3 regions of the Bifidobacterium sp. UTBIF-68 genome follow, and region 3 is predicted to be linked to each of the others. Evidence: riboswitches for the same ligand, from Rfam matches in the RefSeq annotation. Region 3 holds a riboswitch; each other region holds the start of a gene.
The links. A riboswitch is a leader RNA that binds a small molecule or an ion and turns the genes downstream of it on or off. The one in region 3 is predicted to bind thiamine pyrophosphate.
Positions count from the first base shown of each region.

Region 1 (6,831 bases), on a different contig from region 3:
TTCTGAAACACCCAGCCCACCCGTCGAACGCCGCCGCGGTCCACAGTGCCTGCCCACGGCTTCTCCCAACCCGCGAGTATCGACAGCAGCGTGGATTTGCCGCAGCCGGATGGTCCGCAGATGGCCACGATCCGCCCCGCCTCGAGCGTGAACGACAGGTGTTCGAACAGCACGTCGGTGCCGGGGAACCGGTGCGCGAGACCCTCCCCCACCACCCGCATCGGCGCGGCGGCGGGGGAAATCTCGGCCGTGGATGCCGACTTCGCGGTCGCAGAATTGCCACGCCGCCTTCCACGAATCAGGAACATGTCGCACCTGCAATCGCACTGCCGAGGGAGACGTGGGAGGGCGTTTCGAATTGTGCCGACGCCGCCGCACCACCCGCGGATTCACCTCCGGCCGTCTGCCCATCGGCGGCATCCCCCGTCTGCCGACTCGCCGCAGTCTCCTCATCGCCCAGCTGTATGAGGCTCACGCCGAGGTCCGCACCGATGATGGTCACCGGCATCGTCCTGCCATCGGATGCGATGCATCCGCGGTCCCCTTTGACGCCGAACACGGCGGCGGCCGGCACGCGCAGCACGTCCACGGGCGTGGCGAGCGCCACCGTGGCGTCCACACCCTGACTGAGATCGCCGCCCTGCTGCGCCCACTGGAAATCCCGCGAAGCCGTGACGCGCGCGCAGAATTCGGGGTCGTCGATCACCGTGGCGCCGGCCTTGAGCACACCCTGCTCGCCGAACACGGTGATCGTCTGGTCGGCGGCGTTGGGTGTGCCGTTCTTCACGGTGAGCGAGGTGATGGTACCGGAGATCTCAGCGATCGGCGAGGCGGTGGCTACCATCGTGCCGGTCGCCGCCTGCCATGAGGAGGCCGTGGCTCCGTCCTGCGGCAGCCAGATCACGTCCGCGAGCGGCAACACGCCGTCCGAACGGACGCCGAGATTGCCGAACAGGGCGACGACCGCCCAGTAGGTGAGGCTGGAATACTGGTCGGATTCGGGATTGGCGTTGTAGCCGAGCCGCGTCAGTTCAGCGTTGAGCGCACGCACGTCCTCGCCCATGTCGCCGGGCGCGAGATCGCGGTAGAGCGGGCTCGCGGTGGCAAGCGCCACGATGGGCCGGCCATCGACCTCCAGCGCAGCCGCACCGGAATGCAAGCCCCCGGCGGAATAGTCAGCGGTCACCGTGCCGGAGGTGTTGATGAGCACCTTGCGCGGCGCGGATACCGTGGGAACCACGGTGATCTGCCGTTTCGCGTCGTACTGCTGGGCGGCGACGGGCGCGCTGGTGATCTCGCCGGCGCGGGCCAGCACCGCCGGATGCCGGTCGGGCAGCAGGAACGCGCAGGCTCCCACGCTGATTGCCGCGGTCAGGATGACCGCTAGCAGCAGCCAAGTGACAGAGACGCGCCCACGCCGCCTGCCGCCGCCAAGTCCACTGCCGCCACCGTCGTTTCGGCTCGTTTGTCTCGCCATGATGAAGCCCCTTCCGGTTCGCCGTCCCGCCCGTCGTCTCTGCCATTTCGGGTACTGCCATGGTCCCACCGGCATGCTCGCAAAGTCAGGCGAAAGTCAGACACCGGCTTCCTAGAATGGGACATACGGATTGGATTGGCGGGGCGCGAATCGCCCGCAAACAAGGGGGTTTCGATGGCATGGTTGAACGGAAGGCCGCGCATCGCCGCGACCGTGATGCTGACGATGGCGCTGGCCTTGGGACTCGCGGGATGCGCGGTCCCGGGAATCTCCGGCGACGGGAAGCCAGGGACGTCGAACGCCGCCGGAACCGGTGATACGTCCGCACAGCAGGGCCCGGCGTCCACCTTGTATGAGGCGGACGAGAACGGACGTCTGGCAAGTTCACTGCCCGCATACATCGACGAGGTGCTCAACGATCCGTACGTGGACGACTACGAGCGTCCCATCCTCGAGCAGGCCAAGAAGGAGGGGCGAGTCTCCACCGCCGCGTATGAGAAGGTCTGGTCGGACTACAAGACCTGTATGATCGACCGCGGATTCAAGGAGCCGAAGCTCGAACGGTTCCCGAACGGCATGATGGACATCATGAGCCACATGCCTGGCACCGACGCGCAGGAGGAGGCCTGGAAGGACGCCTACGCCGATTGCTATCTGCGATTCGATCACGTGCAGCGGCTGTACGGGCAACAGCAGGGCAACCCGAATCTCTATGCGAATGTGGAGGAGGCGGTCGTCGACTGCATGAAACGCGAGGGTGTGGTGCCCGCGAGCTATACGGTCAAAGACTTCAATGACGGGCAGACCCTGCTCCAGACTGAGGGCTTTACAGACGCAAAGGACAAGCTCGGCTACGACTTCAACGACTCGCGCGTGCGCGGCTGCAAGGCGGCGCAGGGCTGGTCGTCAAGCAGCACCGACGACCCCGTGGAGTACATCTGGTAGAGGTCGGCATATCGGCAATCGGGGCAATCAGTGCGGGAAACCGGCACGGGGAATGACCGGATCGTGAGGCTGCGGGAGATGGCGGGGATACTGATCGTCGAGGACAACACTGGCATGGTCGCCTCGCTCGACGACGCGCTGCGGCATGAGGGGTACCGCACTTGGACGGCAGGGACCGGCGTCGAGGCGCTGGAGTTGCTCGCCGCGCACCGGGAGGACATCGACGTGGTGCTGCTCGACCGCGATCTGCCCGTCATGTCCGGCGACACGGTGATGACGACGATCCGTTCGATGGGCATCGACGTGAGCGTGCTCATGGTCACCGCCTCCGGCAGCCTCGAGGACCGCGTGGAGGGGCTGGACCTCGGCGCGGACGACTATCTGGCCAAGCCGTTCGCCTTCCGGGAGCTGTCGGCCCGCATCCGCGCGTTGCTGCGGCACGATTCGCGCCATCGCGGGCCTTTCGGCGGCGGCCCCGGTCCGGACTCCGGAACCGGACCCTCCCCGCTCATGATCGATTGCGAACGTCGGCTCGCGTACTGGCATGAGACCCCGCTGAACCTGACGGCCAAGGAATTCGCGGTGCTGTGGCATCTGGACGAGGCGGACGGCGGATGGGTCGGTCTCGACGAGCTCATCGCCGCCGTCTGGCCGGACGGCTCGGCCAGCACGGGCGCAGCGAAAACCGTCATCTACACGCTGCGGCAGAAAATCGAACACGCCGGCGGACGCGGGGCCATCGAATCGGCCCGCGGGAAAGGGTACCGGCTGCCATGAGCGAACATCACGGTCACGAGCATCGCGAGCGCCACCGCCTGCGTATGCGGTTGGTTCCCCGCACCTTCCGAGGCAAGATCGCGCTGGCCATCGGTCTGCTGGTAGCGGTGTTCCTAGGAATCGCGCTGGCGTTGCAGGCCATGTTCTTCAGCCGCATCTACGACCGGTCATCCTACCGGCTGTATCAGGTGGCACAAGGCTCCACGCTGCCTGCACCCGAGAACGGCGAGCTCTATGTATCGACCACCGGCTGCTATTACACCGATCACGCGGTAGGCTGCGGGCCGATGACGCCCGGCTCGATCATGGAGATCAGCGATGCGGACATGCGCAAGCCCCTGATGCAGAGCGCCATGTGGTTCTCGCTGGCGCTGTTCGCCGCGTTCGCCATACTGGCCATGATCATGGCGTGGCTCATCTCGCGGCGGCTGGCCGGACGCATCTCGTCGCTGGGGGCGCAGATGCAGCGGCTCGACCCTGCCGAACCGGGTGGGCGCGTGACGTTGGCGGGGTCCGATGAAGTTACCGATTTGGCCGGGGACGTGAACACCATGCTGGAACGTATCGAGCGCGCGGCGGCCACGCAACGGCAGTTCATCGCGAACGCGTCGCACGAGCTGCGCACGCCGATCGCGGTGATCGAGACCAGTCTGGACGCGCCGCTGAGTCAGGGCCGATTCCCCGATGATGTGGCGCCCGCGGTGCGGCGCGCACTCGACGCCGACCGGAACGCCGCTGATCTGGTGGAGGGGCTGTTGGCGCTGTCGCGCGTGCAGAACATGGCGTTGCATCACGGCGACGCGGAGCCGCCGGAGACGTCGCTCGGGGATGCGGCGGAACACGCGCTGGACGTCTCGTGGGATGCGATCGAGGCTCGTGGATTGAATGTGCGCACCGACATCGACCGGTCGGTGCGGGTGCGGGCGGACGAGACGATGCTCACGCTGCTGGTCGGCAATCTCGTGCGCAATGCGGTGGTGCATAACGTGGAATGTGGGGACATCACCGTCATCGTGCGTACGGTGGGCGGCGTAGTGGACGACGGCACGGTGAGTGGCGATACTGCGGACGGCAGCACGGGGGACGGCTACGCGGAGCTGTTGGTGGAGAACAGCACGGAAACGGGTGCCGATGGCGAGACCATCGGCGATACGACCGTCAGCGATGGGATCACCGGCGACAATGCCGCGCATGATTCCGGCGAATCCGGTGACCCCGGTGATTTCCCCGATGCCGGCCGGCTCTCCGATTCCAACGACTTGAACGACTTGCTCGTCCCCTTCCACCGGGGCGCGGCCTCACGGTTGGAGAACCGTCCTGGCAACGGATTGGGCCTGTCCATCGTCAAGGAAATCGCAGATTTATACCATGCCGAGCTGCGACTCGCTAGACCCGAAGCGGGCAGATTCGCCGTTTCTGTGCGATTTTGTAACAAATATGCCCATGTTGGGGCATAACGTCGGCAACGTAATGCAGGGGAACCCGTGGCGACACGGGTTGAGAATGGCCACGGCCTGACCCTTAGAACCTGTTGGTTAAGACCATCGTAGGGAGCAGTGATATGAGCGATGATTCGCACCCATCATGTTGCACCGGCGCACATGGTGTAGTAAATGATGCACATGTACACGACCATGACGACGAGTTCGCCTCGCTGCGCCACGACATCGCGCAGGCAGTACGGGATGTGAAGGCCAAGACGCCGCTGGCGCAGTCGTTCACGAACTTCGTGACCATCAATCTGGTGGCCAACGCGCAGCTCGCAGCCGGCGGCACGGCGGCCATGAGCTTCCTGCCGGACGATGTCATCGACACGGCCTCCATCTCCGGTGCCGATTACATCAACGTGGGCACGTTGCTGCCCTTCTATGCTGATGCGCTGCCGCAGATCGCGCGCGCCTTCCACAAGTCCGCCCACCCGTGGGTACTGGACCCGGTGGCGGCGGGCATCGGACGGACGCGCACCGAAATCCTGCGCGCCTTCCGCGCCACGCCGCCGACCATCGTGCGCGGCAACGCCTCCGAAATCATCGCGCTGGCCGACATGTGGGGGCTGAATCAGGCCAACGGCAACAATCCGGAAACCCGTCCCGCCGGCGTCGAATCGGTGGATGAGGTGGACGCCGCCGTCGAACCGGCGAAGCGACTGGCCCGGTTCCTCGCCGCCTCGGCTCCCGCCGGCAAGGCGGCCGTGGCCGTCTCGGGCGCGGTGGACCTCGTGACCGACGGCGAGCATGTCTACCGCTTGCCGGGAGGCAGCGCGCTGATGTCCAAGATCACCGGCGCCGGCTGCTCGTTGGGCGGTGTGACCGCCACGTATCTGGCCGTCGCCGAGCCGTTGACCGCAGCCCTTGCGGCAACCCTGCTGTACAACCGTGCTGGCGAGATCGCCGAGGCCAAGGCCGACGGACCGGGCTCGTTCCAAGTGCATCTGCTGGATGCGCTGTGGAATCTCACGCCCGAGCAGGTGGCGGCATCGGCGATTGTGGCGCAATGAACCGTGTGGTCTCGTACCTATTGTCTCTCCCTCAGTCTCGCTACGCGAGACAGCTCCCTCATCAGAGGGAGCCGAGAAACGTGAGATCGCGGAACGCCCAAGACTTCCTCATCAGAGGGAGCCGAGAAACGCCATTCTTCCCCGGATACACAACAAGACTTCCTTAATTAACCCAACACCAAGGAACACCAAATGAACAACGAATACCCATACGCCTCCATGCGCGACTCGTTCGACCTGTCCGCGTACTTCGTAGTCGGCCCTGAGGATTGCAAGGGCCGCCCGCTCACCGACGTGGTCGATCAGGCCCTGCGCGGCGGCGCGACCTTCATCCAACTGCGCGCCAAGAAGGCGGACGCCTCAGAACTGACCGCCATGGCCCAGGACATCGCGCAGATCATCGAGGACAACAACAAGTCCGACTCCGTGGCCTTCGTAATCGACGACCGCGCTGATGTGGTCTGGCAGGCCCGCCGCAAGGGCATCAAGGTGGACGGCGTGCACATCGGCCAGACCGACATGGAGCCGCGCGAGGCCCGCGCCCTGCTCGGCGACGAGGCGATCGTGGGTCTTTCCGCCGAGACCGAAAGCCTCGTCAAGCTCATCAACGAGCTGCCCGATGGCTGCATCGACTACATCGGCGCCGGCCCGCTGCACGTCTCCAAGACCAAGCCCGAGGCTTCGGTCGGCGGCAACGACGGTTCCGGCAAGACGCTTGACGACAAGCAGATCAACACCATCTGCGCGGCCTGCGACTTCCCAGTGGTCGTGGGTGGCGGTGTGACCGCGGCCGACATGGCCATGCTGGCGGGTACCAAGGCCGCCGGCTGGTTCGCCGTCTCCGCCATCGCCGGCGCCGATGACCCGGAGGCCGCCACCCGCGCGATGGTCGAGGGTTGGAAGGCCGTGCGCGGCGAGAAGAGGCACGGCTACGCCAAGCGCATCGTGACTCACACCCCGGCCGCCGACACGCAGGCCGCGCAGGAGGGCACCGCCCCGGCAGGTGCCGAGGCCACCGAGAAGAAGTTCACCAACGCCAAGGAGGCCAAGGCCGCGCAGAAGCTCGCCAAGCAGCAGCGCGTGGACATCGCCGCCCGCGGCTCCAAGCAGCGCGACAAGGCGCACATCCGCAAGA
Region 1 covers NZ_JFAN01000043.1:15,963-22,793, reverse strand. The annotation lists gene BW14_RS10930 (ABC transporter ATP-binding protein) at 1-221, opposite strand, end outside; gene BW14_RS10925 (peptidoglycan-binding protein) at 299-1,477, opposite strand; gene BW14_RS10920 (hypothetical protein) at 1,652-2,422, shown strand; gene BW14_RS10915 (response regulator transcription factor) at 2,501-3,199, shown strand; gene BW14_RS10910 (HAMP domain-containing sensor histidine kinase) at 3,196-4,656, shown strand; TPP riboswitch at 4,664-4,769, shown strand; gene BW14_RS10905 (hydroxyethylthiazole kinase) at 4,761-5,696, shown strand; gene thiC (phosphomethylpyrimidine synthase ThiC) at 5,889-6,831, shown strand, end outside.
Region 1: another riboswitch for thiamine pyrophosphate. It lies ahead of BW14_RS10905 (hydroxyethylthiazole kinase); the one in region 3 lies ahead of thiS (sulfur carrier protein ThiS).

Region 2 (6,831 bases), on a different contig from region 3:
GACCGCGTCCGTGTTCCAGATCCAGCCTGGCAAGTTCATCTACATCGGTGACCGTTGGGACTCCGGCAAGTCCAACTCCACGTATGTCTGGCTGCCGATCTCCATCAACGCCACCACCGGTGCGCTGACCATGCAGAACCCCGCCACCCAGGATCCCGCCACGTATGGTGACGGCTGGGATGTGAGCTACTGGGATCAGTCCGCAGACAACCCGCTCAACCTCGCTTCGATTGAGGTCAACGGTGCTGCGGTGGCCGGATTCAACGGCGGAACCACCACTTACACGGTGGATACCGGTGCATGGGGCAAGGTGCCTACGGTCAAGGCCGTGGCCGCCGACCCCGAGCACACGACCGTGACCGTGGACGTCAACACCGCCCGCGCGATCGTGACCGTCGCCTCCAAGGATGACCCGGCCCAGACCCGCACCTACACCGTGCGCTTCACCGCATCGGCCGAGGGCGCGCAGCAGGTGGGCGAACCATGGAAGACCACCAGCTGGGGCAACGCCGGTACCTTCCTGCAGGGTGAGGCCACCGGTTCCTTCCGCATCACCGACGCCTCGAACAACGGTGCATGGACGAACAAGGACAACCTGTCCACCATCTACCAGCCGGCCAAGCTCGGTGTGGGCGACTCGATCGAGACGACCATCACCTCCTCCCAGCCCGGCAGCAACGAGGACCCGCGTGCGGGCATCATCGTGCGCAACGATCTGAGCGCGGCCGGCCAGGGCAAGGCCCACGGCTACGCGCTGCTGATCGCCAGCACCAAGGGTGCGTTCTTCCAGACGGATTCGAACAACAACGGATTCATCGACAAGGAACTCGACAAGGTGGCCGAAGCCGCCAGCTCCATCGACACTCCGGTGTCGTTCAAGCTGGTGCGTAACTCCGCCACCGAGCTGGAAGGCTTCTACAAGCTCGCCGGCTCCGCCGAGTGGAAGAGCCTCGGCACTGCCACTCTCGGTGAGGATGCGGCCGACAAGCTCGACGTGGGCATCTTCGCCACCTCGAACAATGCCAAGGGCGACTACACCGCCATCTTCGACGGCACTGCGGTGACTGCCAAGGGCGAGCCCGAGCCCTCGCAGCCGACTGTGACCGGCATTGAGGTGAGCGGTCCGGACGACGTCGAGTACACGGTCGGTGAGACGTTCTCGGACAAGGGTCTGACGGTCAAGAAGCTGATGTCCGACAACACCTCGGATGAGGTTGCCGCAGGCGACTACACCCTGTCCGCCGTGGACGCCTCCGGTGTTGTGGTCGATCTGTCCAAGCCGTTCGCGGCTGCGGGCAAGGTCACCGTGACCGTTGCGCTGAAGGACGATGCCACCAAGACCGCCGCTTTCGAGCTGACGGTCAAGGACAAGCCGGTCACGCCTCCTGCCGAGACGACGGTCGATGAGATCGCCGTGACCAAGCAGCCCGCGAAGACCGAGTACACGGTCGGCGACAAGTTCGACGCCTCCGGCCTCGAAGTGACCGCCAAGCTGTCCGATGGTGAGACCCGTGTGCTGGGCTCCGACGAGTACCTGCTCACCGGCTTCGATTCCTCCAAGGCTGCGGACGCTGTGACGGTGACCGTGACCTACACCGGCAAGGACGCGGGCAAGGATCTCAAGCCCGCCACCTTCACCGTGAAGGTCAAGGCGAAGGATGCCGGTTCCGACAATGGCGGCAACGGCAACCAGGGCAACCAGGGTGGCAATGGCAGCCAGAACCAAGGCAACCAGAACCAGTCCGACAAGAACAACAACAAGTCGGACGGCAAGGGTGACGGCAATCTGGTGAATACCGGTTCCGCTGTCGCCGGCGTGGCTGTCGCGATGCTGCTGCTGGCAGTGGCGGGCATCGCGCTGGCCGCCGTGCGCCGCAGTCGCCGGTAGCCGGTAGTCAGCACTCGGCAGTCGATTATCGATAATCGACTACCGAGTGTTCCCGGCAAACGTACGGCTGACAGCCGACCGGCTCGGTGCCGTACGGCACCATATTGCAGGTGCTATGTATGAGGCCGCCGTCCCTTTCCTTCAGGGACGGCGGCCTCGTCGTGTCATCTGGCTGATGCGCGTGTGCCGTTGGCGCCGGTGCGGCGTGTCATGGCCGCAATGTGGTGATGGGCGCGACGATTACTCCGTCCGGACGCGTGAAGCTGTAGGCTCCGGTACCGGTGAGCACCATGAGGAAGCTGGGCTCGGACATCTTGGAGGTATCCAGTCTTCCGGCCAGCTTCAACAGGTTCGAGGCACCCTCGTTGGTTAGTTTGTCTCCTCCGAGTTTGACCTCGATGAGACCATACCGTCCGTCACGCAAATGGACCACGGCATCGCATTCCAAACCGGTCTTGTCACGATAGTGGAACACCTGTCCGCCCAATGCGTCCGCATAGACGCGAAGATCGCGGATGCACATTCCTTCAAACAGTAGGCCGAAGGTCTCCAAGTCACGTAAAATGCCCTGAGGATTCACACCAAGGGCAGCCGCAGCGATGGACGGATCGACGAAATGCCGCGTATCCGCCGATCGAATGGCGGTTTTCGAACGAAGATTTGGATTCCATGCGGGCTTCGATGACATCCCGAAAGGCTCCATTTCCTTATTTGGACCGATTTCGTTTCCTTATTTGGACTGATTTTATTTCCTTATTTGGACCGTTTTCGTTTCCTTGTTTGGCTGACGGATTTGTAACAGAATTCGTTACACTTCCGTCAGCCGAGGTGGCAACCCCGTCAATCGACATGACAAACCCGTCAATCTGGCCCGGCGCGGGAATTTCCTTGACTCACAGCCGCTGTGTTTGCTACGGTGACCTCGAAACCGATTCGTAAGGGGCGCCTCTGGCTGAGACGGCATTCGCCGAACCCTTCGAACCTGTGAGCTCATACTCGCGTAGGGACTACGACGGTTGGACGCTTCCGTTCGACTCGAGAGCCGCGTGCGCATTGAGGGAGGAAGCAAGAGAGTGTCAATACGCAAGGAACTGACCGCCCAAAACGTCCTGCTGGGCTTCCAGCATGTGTTCGTCTCCAACGTCTGGCTCGACCCGGTGTTCGTGGCGGGCGCCATCGGCCTGCCGATCGCGTTGTCGTCGAACATGATCAACGCCATCTTCATCGTCTCCGGTCTGGTCACGCTGATCCAGGCCACCCGACTGGTGCGTCTGCCCGTGGTGCAGGGCCCGTCCGCCGCATTCGACGCCCTGATGATCGCGGCCGGCACCGCCGGCATGCTGGGCGCGGCCAGCTCGTCCATCCTCATCGCCTCGCTGGTATTCCTGGTACTGTGCCTGACCGGCGTCATCGAACGGATGCGGTTCCTGTTCTCCCCGCTGATCTCGGGTGTGGTCATCTTCATGGTGGGCGTATCCCTGTCCGGGTTCACGCTGAGCGAGTTCCTCGGCGGCGCTCCCGGCGACAAGACGTTCGCCGACCCCCGCATCCTCACCGTGTCCATCCTGACCACGGCGATCGTGCTGGTGCTGTCCCTGCTCGGCAAGGGATTGCTCAAATCGTTCTCCTTCCTGATCGCGCTCGTGGTGGGTACTGTGGTCGCCGCCGCGCTGGGCATGGTGGACTTCTCCCCCGTCGCATCAAAGGGCTGGCTTGGTCTGCCGACCTTCCTGCCTTACGGTCCGTTTACGTTCGATTGGAAGATCTTCGTACCGTTCTTCATCGCCTACATGGTCGCCGTGATGGAGGCGCTGGGCGTGTATCAGGCGGCTTCCGAGATTCAGGGCACCCCGCTTGAGCGCAAGCAGGTGCGCTACGGTCTGGCCGGCGAGGCGGCCGGTTCCGCCATCTCCTCGCTCATCGGCGGCTTCACGACCACCGCGTACCCGCAGAACGTGGGTCTGCTGAACCTGACCGGTGAAGGCAAGCTGCGCACGCGCACGCCTGTGGTCATCGCCGCAGTGCTACTACTGATCCTCGGCTTCGTGCCGAAGGCCGGCGCCCTGCTGTCTGTGATTCCCTCGGCTGTCGTCGGCGGCATCTTCCTGCCCGCTGCCGCCAGCCTGATTGTGACGGGCATCCGCACGCTGCGCAAGGTCGCCGACGACGAACGCCGTCAGATGGTGATCGGCATGTCCCTGCTGCTCGGCATCGCGCTGCCGAAGGCGCTCGCCGGGCTGACCGGTGGCGCGAGCGTGTTCTTCGGCAACAACATCATGGTCGGCGTATTCTGCGCGATCATCCTCAACGCGCTGTTCGTGGCGCTGCCGGATCTGGTGGCTCGGCATCGCACGCCGGATGCCGCTGAACCGGCAACGAACGTAGCGGAGGCTGCTGCGAACGGTGCGGATGCTTCTGGGAGCGTAGCGAATGCCACTGCGGACGTTGCGAGTGCTGCTGCGAACGGTGCTAAGGCCACTGTGAACGTAGCGAATGCTACTGTAGCCGCGCCATCCACAAATGTTGTGGATAACTCGAACGTCGCCAAGCGGGACTGAGTTCAGCGAACAATAATGCATATCAGGATTCGGAATACTCAGCGGAATCGGAGGGGAGCAGATCAATGACTGCAATGACTGGCGGGACCGATGTGAAGGCCGACGCGGGCCGTATCAAACAGGAGATTCTCGATTTCATCCACACCTATGGCTGCGAACAGGCGCCGGACGAGGCGTTCGACGCCTTGGCCCGCGACGTGTTCACATACCAGTACACCTATGACCTGCCGTATCGCCGGTATTGCGCGGCCAAGCGCATCACGCCCGCCTCGCTGCGCGGCTGGCGGGAGATTCCGCCGATGCCAGTGGACGGATTCAAGCACCTCACCCTGTCCACCATCCCCACCGACCAGTGCGAAGCGGTGTTTATGACCAGCGGCACCACGCACGGCGGTGCGATGCGCGGCCGCAACTTCCACCCGGACCTGGAGGTGTGGGATGAGTCGATGATCGTGCCGTTCCGCCATTTCATCATGCCGGACCGCGAACGCATCCGCATCGCCGTGATCTCCCCCGCGTGGGACATGAACCAGAACTCGTCGCTCTCCCGCTACCTCACCAAGGCCGTGGAACAATGCGGCAGCGAGGGCAGCGGCATCTACTTCGACGAGCACGGGCTCAAGTTCGACGGCATCATCGACTTCCTGAACCGCGCGGTGGCCGATCAGGAGCCGGTCATGCTGATGGGCGTTTCGTCGTCCTACCTGTATCTGCTCGACTACCTGCACGAGCGCAATCTGACGTTCGCCTTGGCCGCCGACAGCCGCCTGTTCGACACCGGCGGATTCAAGAGCACCAAGCGCGACATCACCGAAGACCAGATGCTCGCCGAACTGGAGCAGACGTTGGGCGTGCCGCGCCACCACTGCGTCAACATGTACGGCATGACCGAGCTCAGCTCCCAGATCTACGACCAGAACATCCTGTCCTGGTACACGGACGGCACCAGCAATTATCTCAAGGCGAACCCGTCATGGGTGCGCACGGTGTTCCTGGATCCGAACACGCTGACGCCCGTCAAGGATGGCGAGACCGGCGTAATCGCCCACTACGACCTGGCCAACTGGAACTCCTGCATCGGCATCCTGACCGAGGACCTGGGCCATCGCACACCGGACGGATTCCTGCTGCAGGGCAGGGCGAAGGGTGCCGAGGCCCGCGGATGCTCGATTGCGGTGGACGAGGTCATCAGTGCCAACCGTGGGTGAGGCTATGGGCGGATTTCCGGCATCCTCGACGGCCACCATCGATGTCTTCCATCTGCCTTCGGGCGTGGAGCCTGCGGAGTACGCGACCTATGACGTCGCCACGGCGCAAGGCGCGCGGCAGTTGCGCTATCCCGTGCTCAACGGGCCGGCCATCACCGCCCTCGCACGGCGGCTGACCGAGGTGCGCGCCCGCCGATTGGCCGCGATGAGCGTCAACGACATCCTCGACGTGCTTGCGCGCGCCGCCGAGCTGTGGACCGATCCCGATTTCAAGCTGCGGCGTCAGGCCGAGCTTCTCATCCCCGCGATCACCGGCTACCAGCCCGACATGGTGCGCATCGAACTGAAACGGTACATGCGACAGTTCCGTCGCCGCGAACTGCTGCGGTTCCTCGACGCCGAAATCGGACAGCCGGCCATGCTCGACGGATTCCGGCCCAACAAGGCGGGCGGCTATTCCCGGTATGTCGGCCCGCGCCTCACGTATCAGGTGTTCTCCAGCAACGTGCCGGGCATCCCGGTGTGGAGCATGGTCATGACCCTGCTGGTCAAAGGCGCGATCCTCGGCAAATCCTCGTTCTCGGAACCGGTGATGCCCGCATTCTTCGCACGCAGCATCGCTATGATCGACCCGGAACTGGCCGACGCCATCGCCGTGGTGCCGTGGAAGGGCGGCTCGCAGGAGCTGGAGGACCCCGCCATCGACGCCGCCGACGCCGTCATCGTCTACGGCTCGTCGACCACCACCAAGCTGATCGCCGGTAAGGTCGCGGGCGCCAAGCCCTGCCTGGGGTACGGGGCTAAGATCGGTCTGGCGTTCATCGGGCGCGAGGCGCTGCGGCCGGATACGTATGCCGACACCGTGCATCGCGCGGCCATAGATATCGCCACCTACGACCAACAGAGCTGTCTGGCCCCGCAGACCATATTCGTCGAGACCGGTGGAGCGCTTGCCCCGCGCGAAGTCGCCCAGCTGCTGGGCGGTGAGCTGGAGGGTCAGCAGTGCAAATACCCGCGTGCGGTGCTAAGCGACGCTGAGAACATGGCCATCCAGCGGGCGCGCACCGATACTGAGATGCAGGCGCTGATGGGCGGTTCGGATGCGGTGATAGCCAGTAGGGACGGCACGGCATGGACGGTGCTGTATCGCGAACTTGAGTCTGATGCGGGCGTTGCG
Region 2 covers NZ_JFAN01000020.1:17,570-24,400, reverse strand. The annotation lists gene BW14_RS06490 (bacterial Ig-like domain-containing protein) at 1-1,888, shown strand, start outside; gene BW14_RS06485 (DUF4143 domain-containing protein) at 2,097-2,576, opposite strand; TPP riboswitch at 2,817-2,913, shown strand; partial or broken gene BW14_RS06480 (solute carrier family 23 protein) at 2,962-4,317, shown strand; gene BW14_RS06475 (CoF synthetase) at 4,512-5,654, shown strand; gene BW14_RS06470 (acyl-CoA reductase) at 5,638-6,831, shown strand, end outside.
Region 2: another riboswitch for thiamine pyrophosphate. It lies ahead of BW14_RS06480 (solute carrier family 23 protein); the one in region 3 lies ahead of thiS (sulfur carrier protein ThiS).

Region 3 (6,831 bases):
CAAGGATGACGACGAAGCTCCGTATGAGCTGGACGGGTATCTGACCGCCATCGATACCGGGCTGATAGACACGGATTACATGAATGCCAACTTCACCAAATGGCTCAAAGCGTTGCGCGAAGAAAGCGCTGAATTGACCAAGGTGACGACGGAATTGCACCGCTCGTTCGCGACGCTCTCGGCCGATGAACAACGACTCGCGGAACTGTTCTTGCGTGACGTGGAACGTGGTGATGTGACCGTCGAGGACGGCATGACATTGCGTGGCTACATCACCCGTTATGCGCGGCGTGAGAAGGACGGACAGATAGACAAGCTCGTGGGCTACTTCGGAGTGCGGCGCTCTCTCGTAGAGGAGTTCATAGGCCAGTTCATCACTGAGGCGAACATCAACGAATTCGGACGGCTTGATGCCTTGTATGACTCCATCGACAAAAAGTTATCGAAATCCACGCTAGAAGTATGGATGGGTGTGATTATTCCACAGCCCAAAGCGAATCGGACAGTGCGAAACCTGCTGAGGCGTTTCGTGTTGGGAGGTGGATTCGATGTCGATGAAACGCTTGAAAAGATGCGAATTGCGAAAGGCGAGGAGGAATCGGACGATACGCCGCGTGATGTAGCCCAACGCTGATACTCTGACAGACAGTCGCAAACCATATGAATGCATGTGAAGTGCGCCATCGTGCACGCACGCGCATTCCCCCCCGGGATATCACATGACGCGCAGGAACGCGAAGGAGTAACGCATGACCGAATCCAACCAGCAGTCCGAACACCTCGCCCTGTGGGGCGGCCGCTTCACCTCCGGCCCCTCGCCCGAGCTGGCCCTCCTGTCCAAGTCCACCCAGTTCGACTGGCGCCTCGCGGACGATGACATCGCCGGCTCGCGAGCCCACGCCCGCGCGCTCGGCCGCGCCGGACTTCTGACCGCTGACGAGCTTCAGCGCATGGAAGATGCGCTCGACACCCTGCAGCGCCGGGTGGACGACGGCTCCTTCGCACCCATCGAAGACGATGAGGACGAGGCCACCGCGCTCGAACGCGGCCTGATCGACATCGCCGGTGACGAGCTCGGCGGCAAGCTTCGCGCCGGACGCTCACGCAACGATCAGATTGCCTGCCTGATCCGCATGTGGTTGCGCCGCCACTCCCGCGTGATCGCAGGGCTCCTGCTCGACCTCGTCAACGCGCTCATCGAACAGAGCGAAAAGGCCGGCCGTACCGTGATGCCCGGACGCACCCACATGCAGCACGCCCAGCCGGTGCTGCTGGCCCACCAGCTCATGGCCCACGCCTGGCCTCTCATCCGCGACGTGCAGCGCCTCATCGACTGGGACAAGCGCATCAACGCCTCCCCGTACGGCTCCGGCGCGCTCGCCGGCAACACGCTCGGCCTCGACCCGGAGGCCGTAGCCCGCGAGCTCGGCTTCTCCCGCGTGACCGACAACTCCATCGACGGCACCGCCGCGCGCGACCTCGTGGCCGAATTCGCGTTCGTCGCCGCCATGACCGGCGTGGACATCTCCCGTCTCTCTGAGGAGATCATCATCTGGAACACGCAGGAATTCGCGTTCGTGCGCCTCGATGACGCCTATTCCACAGGCTCCTCCATCATGCCGCAGAAGAAGAACCCGGACATCGCCGAGCTGGCCCGCGGCAAGTCCGGCCGTCTCATCGGCGATCTCACCGGTCTGCTGGCCACGTTGAAGGGCCTGCCGACCGCATACGCGCGCGACCTGCAGGAAGACAAGGAAGCCGTGTTCGATCAGGTCGACACGCTGGAGGTGCTGCTGCCCGCCTTCACCGGTATGGTTCGCACCATGCGCTTTGACGCCGACCGTCTTGAAGCCGAGGCTCCCACCGGCTTCGCACTGGCCACCGACATCGCCGAATGGCTGGTCAAGAACGGCGTGCCGTTCCGCCATGCCCACGAGCTCTCCGGCGCATGCGTCAAGATCGCCGAAGGCCGCGGCCAGGAGCTCTGGGACCTGACCGACGAGGACTTCATCGACACCTTCGCCGCATTCCTGCCTGCCGATAAGGCCCCGGGCGTGCGTCAGGTGCTCTCCAGCCACGGTTCTGTGGACTCCCGCAATGGCAAGGGAGGCACCGCCTACGGTCGAGTGCGCGAGCAGATTGCCGATGCCAAGGCGCAGGTCGAGGAGCTCAAGCTCTTCCCGGCCTCCACGTCGGACGGCTCCGCCTACAAGGTGCCCGGCACGTTCTGAGTGCCATACGGCTCCCCTCGCGCGAGAGGGGAGCTTTTTCATTTGTTCATATGTCACAGAGGGCCTCTACACTGGGCAACTGTAACGAACGGGAGCCGAAAGGCTGAGAGGAAGCGCCAGCTTCGACCGGGGAACTTGACGCGGGTCATGCCGCCGTAAGGAATCGTTGTTGAGCGGTTTGCCAAGTTGCCCGCAGCAGTCTTCAGTTTCCGTGAACACAACTAAGCCGTACAGGCTGTCTGTTGGCGTAGCCAATGCGCCGAAAGCAGGCTGGCGGTCGCATGACAGGGTTCATGAATGGGCGCACCACTTACGGTACGGTTCGTTTCGTGCACCCTTTTTTAGTATTCGGAAAGGGGACCGCAATGCAGGTCAACGGAGAGCAGGTCAAGCTCGAGCAGCCGGTCAGTGTGGCCGACTATCTCGAAACGCATGGATTCCGCGCCGAGCGTGTGGCCATCGAACTCAATGGCGAGATTATCCCACGCGAGAAACGCGCCGAAACCATGCTCGACGACCAATGCGTCATGGAGATCGTGCAGTTCGTGCAGGGTGGCTGACTTCGCGCTTCACCCGTCGGCTCCATTGGCCTCCACTGACAGGGAGAGCCGGAAACATCATCAATCCAATGAAGGGAACATCATGAGCAATATCAATCCGGTCACCGAAGCATCCGTCGAAGCTACGCCGTTGCCGCCGCAGCCCAAGGTCGTCAATCCGGTCGGCACCGCAGCGCCGATGCTGCCGGTCGAAGACAAACCGCTCAATCTCGGCGGCCATGAATTCGAGTCCCGGTTCATTCTGGGCTCCGGCCGTTACGACCTGAACCTCATCAAGGCCACCGTCGAGCACGCCGGCACGCAGATCGTCACCATGGCATTGCGCCGTGCCCAGACCACCGAGAACAGTGTGCTCGACTACATCCCCGAAGGCATCACATTGCTGCCGAACACCTCCGGTGCGCGCAACGCCGAGGAGGCCGTGCGCATCGCGCGCCTCGCCCGCGAGGTGTGCCACACCGATTTCGTCAAAGTCGAAATCGAGCATGAGACCAAATACCTGCTGCCGGACAACGCCGAAACCATTCGCGCCACCGAAATGCTGGCCAAGGAAGGGTTCGTCGTCATGCCGTACATGTTCCCGGACCCCATCGCCGCACGCCAGCTCGAGGAGGCCGGTGCTGCCGCGGTCATGCCGCTCGGTTCGCTCATCGGCTCCAATATGGGACTGCGTATGCGCGATTTCATCGAGATCATCATTGCCAACGCCAATGTGCCGGTGATCATCGACGCCGGCATCGGTCGTCCGAGTCAGGCGTGCGACGCGATGGAGATGGGCGCGGACGCCGTCATGGCGTACACCGCAGTGGCCTCGGCGGGCAACATCCCTCTGATGGCCGAGGCGTTCAAGAACGCCATCAACGCCGGCCGTGCAGCCTACCTGTCCGGTCTCGGCAAGGTGACCGAAGGACAGGCCGTGCCGTCCAGCCCGACTACGGGGTATCTGCACTGATATCGGGAATGACTCCCTTCGGTCCGTCCGGCTCCCCCCAGAGGAGGGGAGCCGAGTGAGGGGCCTGGCGTCGCGGTTCCCTCAAGTGAGGGGAATCGAGCGGGGGCCTGGCGTCGCAGTTTCTCTCGCTTGGGGGCGAGGTGTGGGCTTCCTCGCTTGAGGGAGTCAGGATTATGGAGAAAACATGGCATTATCTGACGAACAGCTCGAACGATACTCTCGTCACCTCATTTTGAAGGGTGTGGGCGTCAAGGGGCAGAAGAGGCTGCTTGCCGCCAGCGTGCTCATCATCGGCGCGGGCGGACTCGGCTCGCCAGCAGCCCTATATCTGGCGGCTGCAGGCGTGGGACGCCTCGGACTCGTGGACGGTGATGTGGTCGATCTGAGCAATCTCCAGCGTCAGATCATCCACACCACTGCCGCAGTCGGCACCCCCAAAGTGGAGTCGGCGGCAGCCGCCATCCGTGAGCTCAACCCGGAAGTAACGGTTGAAACCCATCAGGAACTGGTTGACGCCAGCAACATCGCATCGCTGATTGACCCATATGATCTGGTGATTGACGCCACGGACAATTTCGCGGCGAAATTCCTCATCAACGACGCCTGTGTGCTGTCCGGCAAGCCGTTCATTCACGCCGGCGTGGTCGGATTCGCCGGTCAGGTGATGGATGTCGTGCCAGGCGAAGGCCCTTGCTATCGTTGCATTTTCCGCGACATGCCCGCAGCGGGTGAGATTCCGACCTGTAAGGAGGCCGGTGTGCTGGGCGCGGTGGTCGGCGTGGTCGGCAGCCTTGAAGCCACCGAAGCCGCCAAACTCATCGTCGGCGTGGGGGAGCCGCTGGTGGGCCGCATGCTCACCGTCGATGCACTGACGATGAACATCCGCCGTGTGCTGCTGCCCTCGCATGTGCCGGATTGCCCGGTATGCGGCGACCATCCGACCATCACCACGCTCGATCCGGCCAACTACGTCCAGCCGGCATGCGCCATCTGAACCGCACCATCTGAACCATCGAACAGGACGGCCACGAAGGCTCGTCCGCACGGCCATCGGAAAAGGCCATTTTGGAAGGGAAAACCATGACCATCACCTTGAAGCACGATCATGATGCCGACGACTACCGGCACATCGACGCGAACGAATTCGCACATCTCGACACATCCTCGGTCACGCTTCTGGATCTGCGCGAGCCGGATGAAGTGCTGGTGCACCCGATTGCCGGAGCGATCAACATCCCGTTCGAGAACATCGGACACATCGGCAATGCGCTGAGCGACATTCCGAAATCCAAGCCGGTGGTCGTCTTCTGCAGGGTGGGAGACTGGAGTGCGCAGGTATGCGAGATCTTGGCCGACCGTGGATATGATGCCGTCAATCTCGATGGAGGGTATGAGGCATTGCGGGAAGCCACTGCCGGGCCGTCCGAGGTTGGTCGGTCCGAAGGCGACTCGTCCGAGGTTGGCCAGTCCAAGCGTCAGTCCGTCTCTGATTCGTCGTCCTCTGCGGCCGCTTCCAGTTCCGCGCCGGTCATGCCGCCCGTCGCGCCGGTCACGCTGACCGTGCCTGTCTCATCCAAGACTCAAGGTGGCAGCACCTCATCGAACGGTACCGCAACGTCGCAGCTGTTACATGTGGATGCCAAGGGGCTCAAATGCCCCGGACCAATCGTGGCCGTGGCCGATGCCCTGCGCGACCAGCCGATCGGCACCCGCCTGAAGGCCGAGGCCACCGAGGACGCCTTCTGCTCGGACATCGCCGTATGGGCCGAACGCACCGGCAACCGTCTCATCGATCTTCGCCGGGACGACGAGGGCATCATCCATGTCGAGCTTGAGAAAACGGCCGTCCCGACACAGCCTGCAGGGAGGTCTTTCGGTGCGAACTCGAGCTCGGCTCCGGCATCCACCGACGCCGGCGGCGACGTGCTCCATGACAAAACCTTCGTGGTATTCAGCGGCGATCTGGACAAGACCATTGCGGTGTTCATCATGGCCAACGGCGCTGCGGCGATGGGACGCAAGGTCACCATCTTCTTCACGTTCTGGGGACTCAACATCCTGCGCCGTCCCAAGCGCGTGCGCACGAACAAGAACCTCATCGAGCGCATGTTTGGTTTCATGATGCCGCGCGGCACCCGTAAGCTTGGTCTGAGCCGCATGAACATGGGCGGCCTTGGTGCCGCTATGATTCGTTGGATCATGAAGTCCAAGAATGTGGCATCCCTTGAGGAGCTCATGCGTCAGGCCAAGGAGCACGGTGTGCGGCTGGTAGCCTGCCAGATGTCCATGGACATCATGGGCATCCGCAAGGAGGAGCTGATTGACGGCGTGGAACTGGGCGGCGTCAGCACGTTCCTCGGCTCCGGCGAGACCAGCGATATGAGCCTGTTCGTGTGAGACCATCCGTGCGGGCGAAGTCCATATGAACTTCGCTTGCGCGGCCTGGCCATCTCATCCCGAGGTATGAAGGCGAGCGGGCAAGGTTCCGTCGTACAATCGGCCACGGAAGTCGGCGCCTGACGGCACATCGACACGCACGCCGGCCCGATGCGATGGCTTTGCACGGTCATCGCATAAGACCTTGATTTCCGATGGGGAGGACCGTACACCGTGTCACATCTGCTCACCCGTACGCAGATTCAGCAATTGGTAGCCATGCATGGCCACGAAATCATTGGGCACAGGCACATGGACATAGAGCGATGCTGCTATCAGCATGGCAATGTCACCACGTTCGCTCATTCGATTCGTGTGGCCTGTTTGGCGGTATGGATGGCCGACCGTGCGCATCTGTGGCATCACGTGGACCTGCGTTCGCTTATCCGGGCGGCCCTGCTCCATGACTATTTCCTCTACGACTGGCATGATTGGGACAACGGCACTCATCGTTGGCACGGGTTCACCCACGGTCATGCAGCGCTCGTCAATGCGCTCAGGGATTTCAAGCTCAATGCCATCGAGAAGGACAGCATTGAGAAGCACATGTTCCCATTGACTCCGATTCCGCCGCGCTATATCGAAGGGTATCTGGTCACCCTGGCGGACAAGATCTCCGCCACACGTGAAACGCTCTCAATGGGCCGATTCC
Region 3 covers NZ_JFAN01000042.1:7,548-14,378, reverse strand. The annotation lists gene BW14_RS10710 (DEAD/DEAH box helicase family protein) at 1-634, shown strand, start outside; gene argH (argininosuccinate lyase) at 750-2,231, shown strand; TPP riboswitch at 2,310-2,411, shown strand; gene thiS (sulfur carrier protein ThiS) at 2,597-2,791, shown strand; gene BW14_RS10695 (thiazole synthase) at 2,874-3,743, shown strand; gene thiF (thiazole biosynthesis adenylyltransferase ThiF) at 3,928-4,737, shown strand; gene BW14_RS10685 (DsrE/DsrF/DrsH-like family protein) at 4,824-6,140, shown strand; gene BW14_RS10680 (HD domain-containing protein) at 6,354-6,831, shown strand, end outside.